DNA from 4 places in the Variovorax sp. AB1(2024) genome. Region 1 is predicted to be linked to each of the others. Evidence: predicted binding sites of a transcription regulator. Region 1 holds the regulator's gene; each other region holds the start of a gene.

Region 1 (2,199 bases):
GCGGCCGGTCTCGTCGTTCTCGATCTGGTAGTACTGCACGTCCAGCGTGCGCTGGGCGCGGCGCGCCAGCTCGATGCGGGTGGCGAAGGCGAAGTCGCCGCCGGGCATCAGGCGAAAGCCGCTCAGGTCGGGGTCGGGCTGGGCCGCCATCGCGAGCTTGCCGAGCGCGGTGTCGGGCGACACGGCCATGGCCTTGGTGGGCGGGCGCGGCGCCTCGTCGGGCAGGGTGGCGCAGCCGCTGAACAGCAGCACGGCCAGCAAAGCGATCACCCAATGGCCCCAGCGCGACATCGGGAGACGGCTCATCGAAGGCTTTCTACAGGGCCTTGCGCAGGTTGGCGGGCGCAATGCGCAAGGCTTCGCGGTACTTGGCCACGGTGCGGCGCGCGCACTCGATGCCCTGCTCCTTCAGCATCTCGGAGATCTGGCTGTCCGACAGCGGCTTCTTGATGCTCTCGGAGCTCACGAACTGCTTGATCAGCGCGCGCACCGCCGTGCTCGACGCATTGCCGCCGGTCTCGGTGCCCAGCGCCGAGCCGAAGAAATACTTCAGCTCGACCGTGCCGAACGGCGTGGCCATGTACTTGGCGGTGGTCACGCGCGAGATGGTGGATTCGTGCAGGCCCAGTTCGTCCGCAATTTCGCGCAGCACCAGCGGGCGCATGGCCAGCTCGCCGTGCACGAAGTAGCTCTTCTGGCGCTCGACGATGGCGTTGCTCACGCGCAGGATGGTGTCGAAGCGCTGCTGGATGTTCTTGATGAACCAGCGCGCCTCCTGCAGCCGCTGCGACAGCGCCTGGCTGCCCTCGCCCTTGTGCGACTTGAGCGCGCCGGCATAGATGTCGTGCACGCGCAGGCGCGGCATGACCTCGGGATTCAGCATGACGCGGAACTTGACGTTGGTGCCGCGTCCGGTCTTGGTGACGATCACGTCGGGAATGACGATGTTGCGCTCGACGTCGACGAAACGGCGCCCCGGCTTGGGCTCCAGCCGCGCAATGACCTGCAGCGCCGAGCGCACCAGCTCTTCGCTGCTGCGGGTGAGCGTGGCCAGGCGCTTGAAGTCGCGCCGCGCGAGCAGTTCCATCGGCTGCTTGCAGATGGCGATCGCGGTCTTGTAGACCTGTGCCTGCTCTTCGTCTTCGTCGTCGTCCTCGGCGGCCAGCGCGCGCAGCTGGATGCTCAGGCATTCGCCGAGGTCGCGCGCCCCCACGCCCACCGGCTCCAGGCTCTGCAGCAGGCCGAGCGCCACCTGGAAGTGGTGCACCAGGTCGTCGAACTGGTCGTTGTCGTCGCCGGCCAGGCCCGAGGCCAGCGCAGGCAGGGAGTCTTCGAGGTAGCCGTCGTCGTTGAGCGACTCGATCAGGAAGCGCAGCGCGGCGCTGTCGTTCTCGCTCAGGCGCAGGCTCAGCGCCTGGCGGTGCAGGAACGACTGCAGCGATTCCTGGCTGCGCGCGAGTTCGGTGGCGTCGGCGCGTTCGTCGTCGCCCAGGTTGTTCTGGCGCGCGGGAGCGTCGCTGCCCCACTCGCTGTCGTCGGGCGCCATGTCGACGGTGCCGTCGCCTTCCCAGTCGGGCTCGCGCTCGGCGATCTCGGCGGCGGGGCCGTCGGAGTCGGCCGTGGTGGTGGTGGCGGTCTCGGTCGAGGCGGTGGAGGTGCTGGCGGGCGGCGGGGTGAAGTCGCTCTCGCCGTCGCCGCCGTCACTGCCGTCATCGCGCGCAGCGGGGGCGTCGGCGGTGTCGAGCCCGAACTCCTCGCGCGCCGCTTCTTCCGCGGTGCGCTCGAGGAAGGGGTTCTCGTCGAGCATCTGCTCCACTTCCTGGCTCAGTTCGAGCGTGGAGAGTTGGAGCAGCCTGATCGACTGCTGCAGCTGGGGCGTCAACGCCAAGTGCTGCGAGACGCGAAGGGACAGCCCTTGCTTCATGTGGAGAACCCGACCCTTCCTTACATACGGAAGTGTTCGCCTAGGTACACCCTGCGTACCTCGGCGTTGTCGACGATCTCCGAGGGCGTACCTTGTGCCAGCACATGCCCGTCGCTGATGATGAACGCGTGATCGCAGATGCCCAGCGTTTCGCGCACGTTGTGGTCGGTGATGAGCACGCCGATGCCGCGCTCTTTCAGGAAGCTGATGATCCGCTGGATTTCGATGACGGCGATCGGGTCGATGCCGGCGAAGGGTTCGTCCAGCAGGATGAA
Region 2 (2,199 bases), 180 kb from region 1:
AGCCGTCGTAGAACCCGATCGACAGGCCGATGGTGCAGGCCGCCAGCGTCTCGGCGCGGCCGCTGAAGCGCGGCGCATGCAGCCGGCCCATGTCCTTGCGCGCCAGCGTGTAGAGCAGCACGCCCAGCAGGATGACCGGCAGCGCGCGGCGCAGGAAGTCGCCCGGAAACAGCGTGACGCCCCAGGCGCCCAGCATCGAGCCGACGAAACCGAGCAGCGCGGCCGGCCACAGGGCGCCCCAGCGCATCTTCACCCGCTGGCTGAACTGCGCGGCGGCGGCGGCCGTGCCCCATATCGACGCACTCTTGTTGGTGCCCAGCAGCGTGGCCGGTGGTGCGCCCGGGAACACGGCAAACAATGCCGGCACCAGGATCAGCCCGCCTCCGCCCACGATCGAATCGACAAAACCCGCGAGCAGCGAGGCGCCCGTCACCACCAGCATTTCCATAGGGGACGGATTCTCTCACCGGGGTAACGCTATCAAAAAAGTAGCAGGAGACGACGGCGCTTCAAGCCGCGCGGGCATAAAAAAGGCGCCGACCAGCGGCGCCTTTCAAACTCAAACACGGCATCTCGTACGGAGCCTTTGAAGCATTTTTTTCTAGTTGCTTGGAAACTGTCTCCTCGGACCCTCGGCAGCACGAGCAGGGCCCGTTCGCGAGTGGCGTGACTTTAGGGCGTGCACCGGCCCAGTGCATTAGGAATTACCCGCTTTGCATTAAGTCGGAAGGTAGATTCGCAAACCAAAGTGTTTCTGCTGGTTAACGATGTGGCACGACTTGTGCACGTCCGGCCACAGCCCAACACTCGAAGAAGAAACGACCATGGCACTGGCATCGCAAGCCTCCATCAACGCGGCGGACACCGCCTGGATGATGACCTCGACCGCGCTGGTGCTGCTGATGACGCTGCCCGGCATCGCGCTCTTCTACGCGGGCATGGTGCGCCGCAAGAACGTGCTGGCCACGATGGCGGCCGTGGTGGCGGTCGCTGCGGCGGTGTCGCTGACGTGGTTCGCCGTGGGCTACTCGCTGGCTTTCACCGAGGGCTGGCCGTGGCTCGGCGGCGCGGGCCGCTTCTGGTTCTCGGGCTTCGAATACCTGAAGGAAGCCGGCCAGGTGGCGGTGAGCCACGTGGCGCCCAACGTGCCGGAGTCGGTCTACGCGATGTTCCAGCTGACCTTCGCGATCATCACCACCGCGCTGGTGCTCGGCGCCTTCGTCGAGCGCATGCGCTTCTCGGCGGTGCTGTGGTTCGCGCTGCTGTGGAGCGTGCTGGTCTATGCGCCGATCGCGCACTGGGTGTGGGAGCCGGGCGGCTGGCTCGCGCAGATGGGCGCGCTCGACTTCGCGGGCGGCTCGGTGGTGCACGTCAACGCCGGCATCGCCGGGCTGGTGTGCGCCTATGCGCTGGGTCCGCGCAAGGGCTACGGGCGCGAGGCCTTCGAGCCCTACAACCTGGCTTTCACCATGATGGGCGCGGGCCTGCTGTGGGTCGGCTGGTTCGGCTTCAATGCGGGCTCGGCGGTGGCGGCCGACGGGCGTGCCGGCCTGGCGATGCTGGTGACGCACATCGCGGCGGCTGCCGGCGCCATGAGCTGGATGCTCGGCGAGTGGATCGTGCGGCGCAGCCCCTCGCTGCTGGGCCTGTGCTCGGGCCTGGTGGCCGGGCTGGTGGCCATCACGCCGGCGGCCGGCTTCGTCACGCCGCTGGCGGCACTGGCCATCGGCGCCATCGCGGGCCTGGCCTGCTACTGGGGCGCCACCGGGCTGAAGCACATGCTGGGTGCGGACGACTCGCTCGACGTGTTCGGCGTGCACGGCATCGGGGGCATCGTGGGCGCACTGCTCACGGGCGTGTTCGCCGACGCGCGCATCTCGGGCGCCACCGGCGACGTGCTGACGCAGGCGATCGCGGTCGGCAGCGTGGCGATCTACAGCGCAACGGGGACGGCGGTGGTGCTTTTCCTGGTGCACGTGCTGGTCGGGCTGCGCGTGGAGGCCGACAGCGAAGTACTGGGCCTCGATCTTGCACAGCACAAGGAACAACTGGGGAGTTGATCCACCGACGGAGGAACCATGCCATCCATGTCCGAAAGCGAACGCATCGCCCTCGCCGCCCGCCTTCACGTGGCGCTGCGGCGAAAGCACGGGCGCGTGACCGACACCGAGTGGATGGCGACCAACGCCGAGTACGCCG
Region 3 (2,199 bases), 240 kb from region 1:
GCGCATCTGCTCGCGGGTGTAGTGCGTGGGCGCGGTGGGCACGAGCAGCACGTCGATGTCGCGCCACATCGGCTCGACCTGCTGCGCGATGGCGCGCAGCCGTGCCTGGGCCTCGAACACGTCGGCGGCGCCGTAGTTGCGCCCGCTCGCGAGGATGCCGCGCACGGGCTCGATCACCTCGTCGCCGTGCGCATCGAAGAACTCGCGCACCGCGGCGTAGCGCTCGGCGACCAGCGCGCTTTCATAGAGCAGCGCGGCGGCCTCGGCGAGCGGGGCATAGGAAATGGTGACGGGCGAGCCGCCCATGGCCAGCAGCCGCGCGGTCGCCTCGTTGAACGCCCGTTCGGCGGCGGTGTCGCCGAAGAAGCTCAGCCTGTCGGGCACGCCGAAGCGGAAATGCGCGGGCAGCGGCTTGCGGCTCAGGGCGATGTCGCGGGAGTACGGGTCGCGGGCGTCGTGGCCCGCGGCGGCCAGCAGCACGTCGACCGCCGTGGCGACGGTGCGCGCGAAGATGGAGACGCAGTCGGCGCTCTGCGCCGCGGGCACCACGCCGAAGGTGCTCAGCAGGCCGCGCGAAGGCTTGAGGCCGACGATGTTGTTGAGCCCGGCCGGCACGCGGCCCGAGCCCGCGGTGTCGGTGCCCAGCGCGAAGTCGACCTCGCCGGTTGCCACCACATAGGCCGAACCCGAGCTGGAGCCGCCCGAAACGTACCGTGCGTCGAAGGCGTTGGGCACCTCGCCGTACGGCGAGCGCGTGCCGTTCAGGCCGCAGGCGAACTGGTCGAGGTTGGTCTTGCCGGCCAGCGATGCACCGGCTTCGAGCAGGCGCTGCACCACGGCCGCGTGGACCGTGGGGAGCCGGTCGAAGGCCGGGCAGGCCGCCGTGGTGGGCACGGCGGCCACGTCGATGTTGTCCTTGACCGCGAAGCGCAGTCCGGCGAGCGGCAGGGCGAAGTCCAGGGCCTTGCCGGCCGCCGCATCCGCCAAGGGCGCGGCGAATTTCGCGATCCAGGCGGCGTCGGGCGACCCGCTTTCCCGGTTTTCTTCATGCACCATCATTAGGCATCCAAACATGTGTACAAGTTGAGATGCAAACGGCGTGCCAGCGGCTGCCGAGGTCGCGCAGCCCGCTCGATAGGTATCAGCCGTTGGGTGTCATGTCGTGAAACACCGCGGAACCGGCTTCGCCGGGCCGCAGGTGTTGCCCCCCTGCAAGGGGGTTGGCGCAGCGACACGAAGTGCGCGAAGCCTGGGGGTGAGCTATTTCCTTGCGTCGCGGTAGAGCTTCTCGACCTTGGGCAGGTTGGCTTCCAGCTTCGTGATGCGGTCCGGCCCGCTCGGGTGCGTGGAAAGGAAGTTCAGGCTCCCCTGGTTCTTCGACGCCGCGGCCATCTTCTGCCACAGCGACACCGAAGCCTTCGGGTCGTAGCCCGCGCGCGCCGCGAGTTCCAGCCCCACGAGGTCGGCCTCGGTCTCGTCGCTGCGGCTGAACTTGAGGGTGATGAGCTGCGTGCCCGCGCGCGCCGCCAGGTCGCCCACCTGGCCCCAGCCGAGCATCTGCGCACCCAGCGAGAGCACCGCGCCGGTGCCCGCGCTCTTGGCCATGCGGGCGCGCGCGTGTTCGCGCAGCGCGTGAGCCATTTCGTGGCCCATGACCATCGCGACATCGTCGTCCGTGAGCTTGAGCTGGTCGAGGATGCCGGTGAAGAAGGCGATCTTGCCGCCGGGCATGCAGAAGGCGTTGATCTGCTTGCTGCCGATCAGGCTGACCTCCCACTTCCAGCTGCGGGCGCGCGAGTTCCACGGCGTGGCAAACGGAATGAGGCGGGTCGCGATGGCGCGCAGGCGCTGCAGCTGCGGGTCGTTGTCGCCGGCGAGCGCGCCCTTGGCGCGGGCCTGTTCGAGCAGCTGGCCGTATTGCTGCACCCCGGCCGCCTCGATCTTGTCGGCGGGCACGAGGTTGCGCGCCACCGATGCCTTGCCCACGTCGACCTGCGCCAGCGCCGGGCCGCCCAGCGCCGCGCCGGCGGCGGCCAGCAGGAAGGCGCGCCGGGGATTCCAGGGCGACGCCGCGGAAGGAAGGGCGGAGACGGCGGCGGTGCCGGAGGAAGAGCGCTCGCATCGTATGCACATAGGGGCCGGATCATAGGAACAAATGAAGACAAAGGGGCCGCCCGAGGGCCTGCGCCGCTCATGGAC
Region 4 (2,199 bases), 1.1 Mb from region 1:
TGCGATCGGCGGCGCGGCGCAGGGCTTGATCTACTTCGACCGGCGCTATCACGAGATCGCGGCGCCGCCCCAGCACTGAATTGCTTCCTCCCCCTTTGGGGGAAGGCCGGGAGGGGGGCGGGCAGAGCGCTCGATGGATAAGAGTCAGCGCGGCGCGATGCCCTGCAGCACGATGCGCTGAACGTTCTCCACCGTCTCCTCGAAGAACGCCGCATCTTCCAGCGTGTGCCCCGTCAGCGCCTGCACCTGCACGCCGAAATCCGCGTAGTGCTGCGTCACCGCCCACAGCGCGAAGATCAGGTGGTGCGGATCGACCGGCGCCAGCTTGCCGGACTCGACCCAGGCGCGGATCACTTCCGATTTCTTCTCCACCAGCGAGCGCAGCTCGCGGTCCAGTTCGTCGCGCAGCAGCGGCGCGCCCTGGATCATTTCAAGGCAGAACAGCCGCGATGCATCGGGCCGGTCGCGCGACACCACCAGCTTGCGGCGTATGTACCCGCCGATGGCCTCCGCCGGGTCCTGCTCGGCGCTGAAGCCGCGCAGAGGTTCGAGCCACAGCGCGAGCAGGTCGCGCAGCACGTTGACGTAGAGCTCTTCCTTGTTCGCGAAGTAATAGAGCAGGTTGCTCTTCGACACGTCGGCACGCGCCGCCACCTGGTCGATCGACGTGCCGTGCAGGCCGAAGCGCGAGAACAGCCCCAGCGCCGCGCCGAGGATCGCGCTGCGCTTGTCCTCGATCTGGCGCAGCCGCCGGTTCACGGCCGACGCACTGCGCACGGCCGGCTTGGCACGCTTGCGCGCCGGTTTGTCGGTACTGCTGCTGGCTGCGGCCAGCGCCTTGGTCTTCGGCATCTTCCCTCGCTCTTCTCTTCACGTTCATCGGTTTTCAAACGGCGCACCACTGTAAGGCCACGGTGCATCGCCTTGCGTCACGACCGGCGGCACGACGCGGTGTTGCGCACCATGCTGACGCGGCGAATGCGATTTGTCCATTTGGTCCAACTGGCACAGACGTTGCATGGCGAAAGGCATGCCAACGCATGCACGACTGCATGACCGACCGAATGAGGAAGCCGCCATGACCCTGCTGTCCGTTCCCATCATCGATCTCGCGCCCTACTTCGACGGCACCGCCGAAGGCAAGTCGGCGGTTGCGAGAAAAGTCGACGAAGCCTGCCGAAGCATCGGCTTTCTCGTCATCACCAACCACGGCATCGCGCCCGAGCTGATAGAGCGCGTGTCGTCGCTCTCGCGCCAGTTCTTCGACATGCCGCTGGCCGAGAAGCGCAAGGTCGACCGGCCGCGCGAAGACGCGGTGCGCGGCTACAGCGCGGTCGGCGAAGAGGGGCTCTCCTACAGCCTGGAAGAGGCAGCGCCCGGCGACCTGAAGGAGTCGTTCTCCATCGGCCCGTCGAACGTGCCCGACGACGACTATCACCGCGGCCCCGCCGCCGGCCCGCACTTCGAGCCCAACAGCTGGCCGCCCATCGACGGTTTCCGCGAAGCCTACGAAGGCTACTTCGAGGCCATGAGCGATCTCTCGCGCTCGCTGATGCGCATCTTCGCGCTCGGCCTTTCCCTGCCCGAGACCTTCTTCGACGACAAGATCGACGAGCACATCAGCATGTTCCGCGTGCTGAGCTATCCGCCGCAGCGCGAGCAGCCGCTGCCGGGCCAGTTGCGCGCGGGCGCGCACAGCGACTACGGCAGCCTCACCATCGTGCTGCCCGACGACAAGGGCCTGCAGGTGTTCAACAAGGCAGGCCAGTGGGTCGACGTGCCGCAGGTCGAGGGCGGCCTGGTCGTCAACATTGCCGACCTGATGATGCAGTGGACCAACGACCAGTGGGTGTCCACACTGCACCGCGTGATCAACCCGCCGTTCGAGGTGGCGAGCACCAACCGCCGCCAGTCGCTGGTGTTCTTCCACCAGCCGAACTACGACGCGATGGTCGAGTGCCTGCCGAGCTGCCTCGCGCCCGGCGAGGTTGCCAAGTACGCACCCATTTCCTCCGGAGACCACCTGACGTCAAAGTTCGTCAAGCAGACGACCTTTGGCGGGACCAAGGCGGTGGCTTGAGATGACTTACCGCTGTTCTTCGGGGCGCGCTCACGCCGAGCAGTTGTTGATCAGCCGAGCACCAGCAGCGTGCCCTGTGCACAGGGCGTCGGGTGCTCCCCGCAGCGAAATAAAGGAGG

Evidence for each region. Region 1 encodes sigma-54, which starts transcription at its own class of promoters, with help from an activator protein. Its sites were predicted from a motif close to TGGCANGNAANCTGCTTT; they were not measured.
Region 2: the regulator sigma-54 is predicted to act here: its motif matches at 771-788, upstream of WIX39_RS06165 (ammonium transporter).
Region 3: the regulator sigma-54 is predicted to act here: its motif matches at 1,088-1,105, upstream of atzF (allophanate hydrolase).
Region 4: the regulator sigma-54 is predicted to act here: its motif matches at 1,004-1,021, upstream of WIX39_RS01575 (isopenicillin N synthase family dioxygenase).

What each region holds. Positions count from the first base shown of each region.
Region 1 is NZ_JBBHKP020000001.1:1,461,498-1,463,696, reverse strand. It holds gene WIX39_RS06985 (phospholipase D family protein) at 1-306, opposite strand, end outside; gene WIX39_RS06980 (RNA polymerase factor sigma-54) at 317-1,924, opposite strand; gene lptB (LPS export ABC transporter ATP-binding protein) at 1,945-2,199, opposite strand, start outside.
Region 2 is NZ_JBBHKP020000001.1:1,279,268-1,281,466, reverse strand. It holds gene WIX39_RS06170 (TSUP family transporter) at 1-448, opposite strand, end outside; gene WIX39_RS06165 (ammonium transporter) at 825-2,060, shown strand; gene WIX39_RS06160 (hypothetical protein) at 2,079-2,199, shown strand, end outside.
Region 3 is NZ_JBBHKP020000001.1:1,216,501-1,218,699, reverse strand. It holds gene atzF (allophanate hydrolase) at 1-1,059, opposite strand, end outside; gene WIX39_RS05855 (M48 family metallopeptidase) at 1,261-2,133, opposite strand.
Region 4 is NZ_JBBHKP020000001.1:328,194-330,392, forward strand. It holds gene rutF (NADH-dependent FMN reductase RutF) at 1-79, shown strand, start outside; gene rutR (HTH-type transcriptional regulator RutR) at 145-852, opposite strand; gene WIX39_RS01575 (isopenicillin N synthase family dioxygenase) at 1,079-2,080, shown strand.